Regions from separate parts of the Neisseria yangbaofengii genome, predicted to be linked through region 1. Evidence: predicted binding sites of a transcription regulator. Region 1 holds the regulator's gene; each other region holds the start of a gene.
What was found. Region 1 encodes FNR, which switches genes on or off when oxygen is low (the NO sensors DNR and NnrR bind a similar motif). Its sites were predicted from a motif close to TTGATNNNNATCAA; they were not measured.

Region 1 (2,208 bases):
GAAGATTTGGCCGGCTTCCCGTTGATTACTTATGAATTCGCCTTCCATTCCGGCAGCAGTATTGCACGCGCTTTTGCCAAAGCCAAGCTGGAGCAGCCGGAAGTCGCTTTGGCCGCAGCTGATACCGATGTACTGAAAACATATGTCAAACTGGGCTTGGGTGCGGGCTTGATGGCGAAAATGGCTTATGACCCGCAAGCCGATCAGGATTTAGAATTGATTGATGTTGCTCATTTGTTCGAGCCGTCGCCAACTTGGATTGCTATCCGTTCCGATACTTATTTGCGCGGCTATACTTATGACTTTATCGAAATGTTCGCACCGCATTTAAACCGCGAGACCATCGACCGCATCTTGTATGCACCGATTGTGGAAGACTTCTCTATTTAAAGCGTTTGTCTGCCCGGAGGCATAAAAAGGCCGTCTGAAACCAAAATGTTTCAGACGGCCTTTTTATGCCTCAACCTTACACGGCATGCGCACAACCGGATACCATTTTTTTCAAAGCCTGTGAATCAAGAATCTTAATGTGTTTGTGTTCCACTTCAATCAAGCCTTCGTGATGGAACTTCGACAGTGTGCGGCTGACTGTTTCCAGTTTCAAGCCCAAATAGCTGCCGATTTCTTCACGCGACATACGCAAAATGAAATCATTGGCGGCAAAACCACGCGAATACAAACGATTCGACAAATTCAACAAAAACGCGGCCAAACGCTCTTCGGCACGCATATTGCCTAACAACAACATTACGCCTTGATCGCGCACGATTTCGCGGCTCATCAAGCGGAAAAAGTGTGTTTGCAGGCTCGGAATGTTTTGACCTAACTCCTCCATGTGTGCAAACGGCAATTCACACACTTCACTATCTTCCAAGGCTACGGCATCACAGCTGTGGACATGCGAACAAATGCCGTCCATACCAATCAGCTCGCCCGACATAAAGAAGCCGGTCACCTGGTCACGCCCGTCTTGACTCGCCACTGTGGTTTTAAAGAAACCGGCGCGAATGGCAAACAAAGAAGTAAACGGCTCACCGGCACGGAACAGATATTCGCCTTTTTTCAGACGGCGGCTCTGACGGATCACGGCATCCAATTGGGAAAATTCGTTAGGCAACAAACCAACCGGCAAACAAAGTTCACGCAAAGAACACGTCGAACACAATGCTTTCAATTGATGTGTAGAATTGTGTGTGGCCATAAAATAAAAATACCTTTTTTATAAAACTTCTTGCCCTGACTAAGCTTATCTTGACTCATATCAAGACAGGTTTATCATAATGTGGCATTCTAGCAAACTAAATCGAATTTTACTAATTCGTTAAACAAAATATAGACACAACACGACCATCATGAAAATAATCTCAATAAAAAACAACGATATACCAGAGTTTGACCGCGACTTGATTGCCAAACTTCCGGCAAGTGGCCCACGCTATACTTCTTACCCTACTGCCGACCGCTTCCACGATGGCTTTCGCGAAGCCGAATACACCCATGCACTGCACTTACGCGGTTTGGGCGCGCTCAACAAGCCTTTATCGCTTTATATTCACATTCCGTTTTGCAATACCATCTGCTATTACTGCGGCTGCAACAAAATCATCACCAAGGATAAAACCCGTGCCGATGCTTATATTGAGTATCTCGAGCGTGAAATGGAGCTGCTCGCCCCTCATCTCAACGGCCGCCATCAATTAGCCCAACTTCACTTCGGCGGCGGCACCCCGACCTTCTTGAACGACGGCCAACTCGAACGCGTGTTTGAGATGATTCGCAAACATTTCCAACTCATACCCAACGGCGAATATTCCATCGAAATCGACCCGCGCAAAGTCAGCCGCGAAACAGTACACAAACTCGGCAAGCTCGGTTTCAACCGCATGAGCGTGGGCATTCAGGATTTCGATCCGAAGGTGCAAGAAGCGGTGAACCGCATTCAAAGCTTTGAAGAAACCAAAGAAGTGATTGATGCCGCCCGCGAAGCCGGCTTCAAATCTGTCAGCGTCGATTTGATTTACGGCTTGCCGCATCAATCGGTAGAGAGTATGAAAGCCACCATTGATACCGTGCTCAGCCTCGATCCCGACCGCTTGGCACTGTATCACTATGCCCACCTGCCGCATATTTTCAAACCACAGCGCCGCATCGACACCAATGCCGTACCGGGCAGTGAAGAAAAGCTCGACATGCTGCAATACTGCGTAC
Region 2 (2,208 bases), 560 kb from region 1:
CTTTCTTGGTCGAGGTCGTAAGGCACAAATGCTTCGGGCTTAACCGACTTTACATTCCAAGCATGAAAGTATTCGTGGCTGAACAGGCCGAGCAGTTGGGTATAGGCTTCGTCGGCTTCGCCTATATTGTGCAGCGGCAGGCTGTTGCGGTCGGCTAAAAGAGCGGTGCTGCTGATGTGTTCGAGGCCGCCGTAGATGTTGTCACCGATATGCAGCATAAACAGATATTCTTGAAACGGTGTAGGCTCGGGGAACATTGCCAATTCGGTTTCGCAGATTTTGCGAATGTCGTTGATAAAACGTTGGCGGTCAAAATCGCGGTAAAAGCCGCTTAAGGCAATGCGGTGTGGAATACCGGCGGCGGTAAAGTCTAGAAATTCAATCTTACCCATTTCAACCGGATGGTCGATTAAATCGGCATAAGAGGCCGTCTGAAATTGAAGTGCGGCGTTTTGGGGCAGGGTAGTGGCAATTTGCCATTGGCCGGGAAAATCTTGCAAAGTAACACCATGCGGTAGAGATTCGGAGCCATGGATTTTTAAAAACAGGCAGGCACCATCAAAGAAGCCGCGTTCTGTGCTTAAAAACGCGCCGCGCACGGATAAGTCAAACGCATAAACGGTGTAGCAAATTTGCCACTTGCCTTTCCGGCCGTTTGCCTGCCATTTATTCTTGGTCAATTGCGTCAATGCAACAGTATGACCATTGCAAGAAGCACTTAATTGCGTGATATGTCTGGAGAAGTCACGAATCAGATAGCTGCCCGGTACCCAATTGGGCAGGCTGAATTCAATAGGTAAATCATTGTCTTGATTTAAGCTCAATGTAATTTGGTATTCATGGCTCAAGGGGCGGAACGAGATTGTGTAATTAATCATATCTATTGCTTGGTTTGTTAAAATTAATGAATAGCGTCGGCATACAGTGTCTGATATTTAATTTACATCAAAAAGCCTTTAAAAAAACGGGTCTTGAAAAAAATGTATGTTGTTTATCGAGTTGGGTTTTATTTAAATATTTGATTATTAAAATTTTTTATTTTTTAAGCTGCGTATTGGTTTGAGCGGAAGAAATATAATATTGCTTGGCTCAATCTTGTATATATGTTAAATTTAGAAAAATTTATACTTTGCCTTAATGTTTTTTGTGGAAACGCAGAAAACATTCGGGCGGGTAAAACAAAAATTTTTAATTCCCATAATTTATGGAGACTCCCATGGACACACAAACTTATAACTACAAAGTGGTGCGCCAGTTCGCCATCATGACAGTAGTTTGGGGCATCGTGGGTATGTTGGTCGGTGTGATTGTCGCCGCCCAATTATACTTGCCGGCTCTTAATTTATCTGAAATCGGACCTTGGTTCCACTTTGGTCGTCTGCGTCCATTGCACACTAATGCAGTGATTTTCGCATTCGGTGGCTGCGGTCTGTTTGCCACTTCTTATTATGTCGTACAGCGCACCTGTAATACCCGCCTGTTTGGCGGTTGGTTGGCATCATTTACCTTTTGGGGCTGGCAAGCGGTCATTGTAGCGGCAGTCATCACCTTGCCGATGGGCTTTACTCAAGGTAAAGAATATGCGGAGTTGGAATGGCCGATCGATATCCTGATTACTCTGGTATGGGTGGCTTACGCAATCGTATTCTTCGGTACCATCGCCAAACGTAAAGTAAAACACATTTATGTGGCTAACTGGTTCTACGGCGGCTTCATCTTAGCCGTTGCCTTACTGCATATTGTGAACAACATCAGCATCCCTGCCGGCTTCATGAAATCTTATCCGGTATATGCCGGTGCCATCGATGCCATGGTTCAATGGTGGTATGGCCATAATGCGGTAGGTTTCTTCCTGACCGCGGGCTTCTTGGGCATGATGTACTACTTCGTTCCAAAACAAGCAGGCCGCCCGGTTTACTCTTACCGTTTGTCTGTGGTTCACTTCTGGGCATTGATTTTTACTTATATGTGGGCAGGCCCTCACCACTTGCACTACACCGCATTGCCTGACTGGACACAATCTTTGGGTATGGTCTTGTCGCTGATTCTGTTCGCACCATCTTGGGGCGGTATGATCAACGGTATTATGACCTTGTCTGGCGCGTGGGACAAACTACGTACCGATCCGATTTTGAAATTCTTGATCGTTTCCCTGTCTTTCTACGGTATGTCGACCTTTGAAGGTCCGATGATGTCGATCAAAACCGT
Region 3 (2,208 bases), 420 kb from region 1:
GAAAACCTGCAACGTGAAAACCTGAATCCGATTGAGGAAGCGCAAGGCCTGAAACGTTTGGTCGATGAGTTCGGTTTAACGCATGAAACCGTGGCCAAGGCTGTCGGCAAAAGCCGCAGCGCGATTTCCAACAGTTTGCGTTTGCTGAGCTTACCTGAGCCGGTGCAGGATATGCTCTACCAACGCCGCTTGGAAATGGGGCATGCGCGCGCATTATTGACATTGTCCGTGGTCGAGCAATTGGAATTGGCGCAGAAAGCAGTGAAAAACGGTTGGTCAGTGCGCGAAGTCGAGCGCCGTAGCCAACTGGCGCATCAAAGCAAAGAAGCCGGGTCGAAGAAAATCATCAGCCCTGATGTACAGCGTATGAATGACATATTGACCGAGCGCTTGGGCGTGAATGCCGAAATCAAAACTACTAATCAGAAAAAAGGCAAAATCGTGTTGCATTTCGACACGCCGGAAACATTGGAATATCTGTTGAAACAATTGGGTATTCAATACGATGCATAACCTTTATTTTATTTAGGCGGAATGCCAAAAATTTAAGTAAAACTGTTTCATTTGCACAAAAATTTGAAGTTTAAGGCCGTCTGAAAATTTCAGACGGCCTTATTAAAATCTGATTGAAATCAAAGGGATTATTTTGAAATTGAGACATGGGAATATGGTGGGCGTTCATAAATTATTGTATTTCAAGATTAATAAGCATGTAACAGTATGTAATTTGTGTTAAAATCCCCGCAGAATTGCAGTTGTTAAACAAAGAAACTTTTTCTTAAATTGCAATATCCCCAAATAATAATGTTTCACAAAGCTTAACAATCGCTTGACGACATAGCACTTCTTGATTATAGTAGCCTCGCTTTGGTATTGTGGCTCAACCGCCTTAAAAATATGAAGCAGATTTTAGTTTTACAAGTGATTGTCTTATTTGCGGTTTCTGTCTTAAGTGTAATAATTGTAGGCAAAAGCGGTTTTTGGTCGGCTTTAGCCGGCGGAATCACGTATCTCATCCCTTCATCTATTGCAGTTTTACTTTTAAAGCTTGTTAAAAATAATTCTTACCTGCAAAGCAGGATGTTTATTTTTGGAGAAGTTTTAAAAGTAGTGCTGTCGCTGGTGTTGATGCTGATTGTATTTGCAATTTGGCATGAATCACTGGTTTTCCTTCCGTTTTTCTTCGGATTGCTCGGCGTCAGCCATTTGGTTTTTTTGTATTATTTGAGAGTTAAAGACTATGGCAGGTGAATCTATGACCGCTGCCGACTATATCAAGCACCACTTGCAAAGCTTGACCAGTCTGCAGGACGTAACTCAGGGCCAAGGCCTGAAAAATATCGCCGATTTTTCGTTCGTTAATATCGATGCGGTTTTCTTTGCCGTATTGATGGGCGTAATCGGCAGTTTCCTACTGTGGAGCGGTGCGCGTAAAGCCACCGCAGGCGTTCCCGGACGCTTTCAGGCCGCAGTCGAAATCCTGTATGAATTTGTTGACGATATGTGCAAAAGCATTATCCACAACGAGCAGTCGCGCAAAATCGTAGCACCAATGGGCTTGACCCTGTTTGTCTGGATTTTCCTGATGAACGCCATGGATATGCTGCCTGTCGATTTGCTGCCGTGGGTATGGCAACACCTCACCGGTAACCACCATGCGCTGCTGCGTGTCGTGCCGACTGCCGATTTGAATACCACGCTGGCACTGGCCATCGGTGTATTGCTGGTGTGTATCTACTATAACATCAAAATCAAAGGCTTCGGCGGTTGGTTCCACGAGCTGTTCAGCGCCCCTTTCGGTCCGAAACTCGCTCCGGCAAACTTCCTGCTGAATATCGTTGAATTTTTGTCAAAAACCGTATCCCACGGTATGCGGTTGTTTGGTAATATGTACGCAGGCGAATTGGTATTCCTGCTGATTGCCTTGCTCGGCGGCGCTTGGGCGGTATCGGGCAGTGTCGGTCTGATGGATCCGATTTTGTTTGGCGTACATCTGGTTGCAGGTTTGGTGTGGGCGATTTTCCATATCTTGGTAATTACCCTGCAGGCATTTATCTTCATGGCGCTGGCGTTTGTCTATATCGGTCAGGCACATGATGCACACTGATTTAAAATTTTCTCAGTAGTTTTTTTAACGTAGTTTTAACCTTTGTTATTTTTAAGGAGTTTGAAAATGGGTGGTTTGATTGCAATCGCTTGTGGTTTGAT
Region 4 (2,208 bases), 1.3 Mb from region 1:
TATCAAATGTAGGCGGTTATACAGGCATTGGCGCCGGTGCTTTGGCAGGAGGTTTCACAGGTGCGGCTTTAGGTGCAATCGGAGGTCCCGGCGGAATGGTTGCAGGTGCCAAGGTTGGTGCGGCTGTCGGCGGGTATTTAGGGCAGAAGTTAGGCTCACATGTAGCCGAACGCTCATTCGGCTACTAAGCCGTCGCCTCATTCCGTACCTGACAAACATATTTTGCCGGGTGCGGATTCCCATGCATTAAATTATTCACAAGGATTATGATGATGTCTATGAAAAAATTTTGGGAAAACTATAAAAAGAATTTTTCATTATTAATAAATTTTATGAAAAAACATTGGAAAGCATTAGTCATTATCTATGCTTTATGCGGTTTTGCCGTATATGCAGTTAATTTTATTTTAAGTTTTTATATAATAGATCCCAAATACCATCTCGGGAACAGTCATTTTATTCCCGATTTTGCCGTAGTCATACTGATACTGCTGCTCACAGAATTTTTCTTTATGAAATATATCAAAAAAAAGAACCATTAGCTCTAACATTGTTTATTAAACCCATTCTGTTTTTAAACGGTTTCAGATAGTTATTTATATTCCTGCGCAAGATTAACGTAGTTCACAGCCGATTGTTTTAAAAACATTTTTTCTTCATCCGTCAAAGCACGTATTTGTCTGGCGGGAGAACCAAGATACAGAAAACCGCTTTGCAGATGTTTGCCCGGCGGTACCACGCCGCCCGCACCGATCATCACTTCATCGTCAATCACTGCGTCGTCCAACACAATCGCACCCATGCCGACCAACACGCGGTTGCCGACGGTGCAGCCGTGCAGAATCACTTTATGGCCGATGGTTACGTCTTCACCGATGATTAAAGGAGAACCTTTCGGCTTCTGCTCACGCACGCCGGTCACGTGCAACACGCTGCCGTCTTGAATATTGGTGCGGGCGCCGATGCGGATATGGTTCACATCGCCGCGCATCACCACCAGCGGCCAAACATTGGCCTGCTCGGCAAGGCTGACTCGGCCGATAACAACAGCGGTGTCGTCGACAAAACAAGTGTCGTGAATATCGGGGGTATGGTATGTGTAAGGTCGAATCGGCATGGCGCACTCTTTTTTAATCAAAATTGGAAAGGAATTTAATTTATAGCATAATCAATGCCGTCTGAAAAAGCAGTAATTTTTTCAGACGGCATTGGTTGAGTGATTTTTGTCAACTCACTTCACAAAGGCCGTCTGAAAATAATCTTACTTATGTTCAGACGGCCTAATTATAGGTAAACTGTTCTTTCACTTCAGCAAAAAATCCGTCATCCTACAAAGGAAAGCCCATGCCCAACCGCCTTACCCAACTGCTCGGCTGCCGCTTGCCCGTGATTCAAGCACCAATGGCCGGTGTGCAAAACAGCCGTCTGGCCATCGCCGCTTGCCGCTCCGGTGCGCTCGGTTCGCTGCCTGCCGCCATGCTCTCGCCCGATCAACTGCGTGCCGAAATCGAAGCCATACGCGCCGCCACCAATGCGCCGTTTAACGTCAACTTTTTTGCACACCGCCAACCTGAAGCCGATGCCGGCAAGATGCAGCAATGGCTTGCCACGCTGGCGCCTTATTATCGCGAACTCGGTATCGATGCCGATAATATTGCGCAAGGCGGCGGACGGCAGCCTTTTGGTGCCGCACAGGCAGACATCATTACCGAACTCAAGCCCCCGGTAGTTAGCTTTCATTTCGGCTTGCCGGAAGCGGATTTGCTTCAACAGGTCAAACAAAGCGGCGCAAAAATTTTGTGTTCCGCCACCACGGTTGACGAAGCGCGCTGGTTGGTGGAACACGGTGCGAATGCAGTGATTGCGCAAGGTTTGGAAGCCGGCGGCCACCGCTCGATGTTCCGCAGCAAAGTGCATGAGCAAGTCGGTACCTTTGCGCTGCTGCCGCAAATCCGCGCGGCGGTAGACGTGCCGGTGATTGCAGCCGGCGGCATCAGCAATGCGGCCACCGCTCGCGCAGCACAGACATTGGGCGCAGACGGCATTCAAATCGGCACGGCTTTGCTGCTGGCCGACGAAGCCGACACCAGCGCAGCGCACCGCACCGCCCTGCAAAGCCCACGCGCCGAAACCACCGCGTTAACCAACCTATTCTCCGGCGGCTTGGCACGCGGCATCGTCAACCGCTTTATGCGTGAAAACGGCTGC

Region 2: a site for FNR is predicted at 936-949, ahead of ccoN (cytochrome-c oxidase, cbb3-type subunit I). Genes of this name have one in related genera too.
Region 3: a site for FNR is predicted at 623-636, ahead of H4O27_RS00885 (ATP synthase subunit I). Genes of this name have one in related genera too.
Region 4: a site for FNR is predicted at 1,217-1,230, ahead of H4O27_RS09105 (NAD(P)H-dependent flavin oxidoreductase). Genes of this name have one in related genera too.

The regions. Positions count from the first base shown of each region.
Region 1 is NZ_CP062976.1:579,242-581,449, reverse strand. It holds gene H4O27_RS02880 (CysB family HTH-type transcriptional regulator) at 1-390, shown strand, start outside; gene fnr (fumarate/nitrate reduction transcriptional regulator Fnr) at 467-1,201, opposite strand; gene hemN (oxygen-independent coproporphyrinogen III oxidase) at 1,353-2,208, shown strand, end outside.
Region 2 is NZ_CP062976.1:22,887-25,094, forward strand. It holds gene H4O27_RS00100 (M61 family metallopeptidase) at 1-878, opposite strand, end outside; gene ccoN (cytochrome-c oxidase, cbb3-type subunit I) at 1,217-2,208, shown strand, end outside.
Region 3 is NZ_CP062976.1:161,784-163,991, forward strand. It holds gene H4O27_RS00880 (ParB/RepB/Spo0J family partition protein) at 1-513, shown strand, start outside; gene H4O27_RS00885 (ATP synthase subunit I) at 898-1,251, shown strand; gene atpB (F0F1 ATP synthase subunit A) at 1,241-2,107, shown strand; gene atpE (F0F1 ATP synthase subunit C) at 2,174-2,208, shown strand, end outside.
Region 4 is NZ_CP062976.1:1,867,765-1,869,972, forward strand. It holds gene H4O27_RS09095 (bacteriocin) at 1-188, shown strand, start outside; gene H4O27_RS09100 (gamma carbonic anhydrase family protein) at 593-1,117, opposite strand; gene H4O27_RS09105 (NAD(P)H-dependent flavin oxidoreductase) at 1,345-2,208, shown strand, end outside.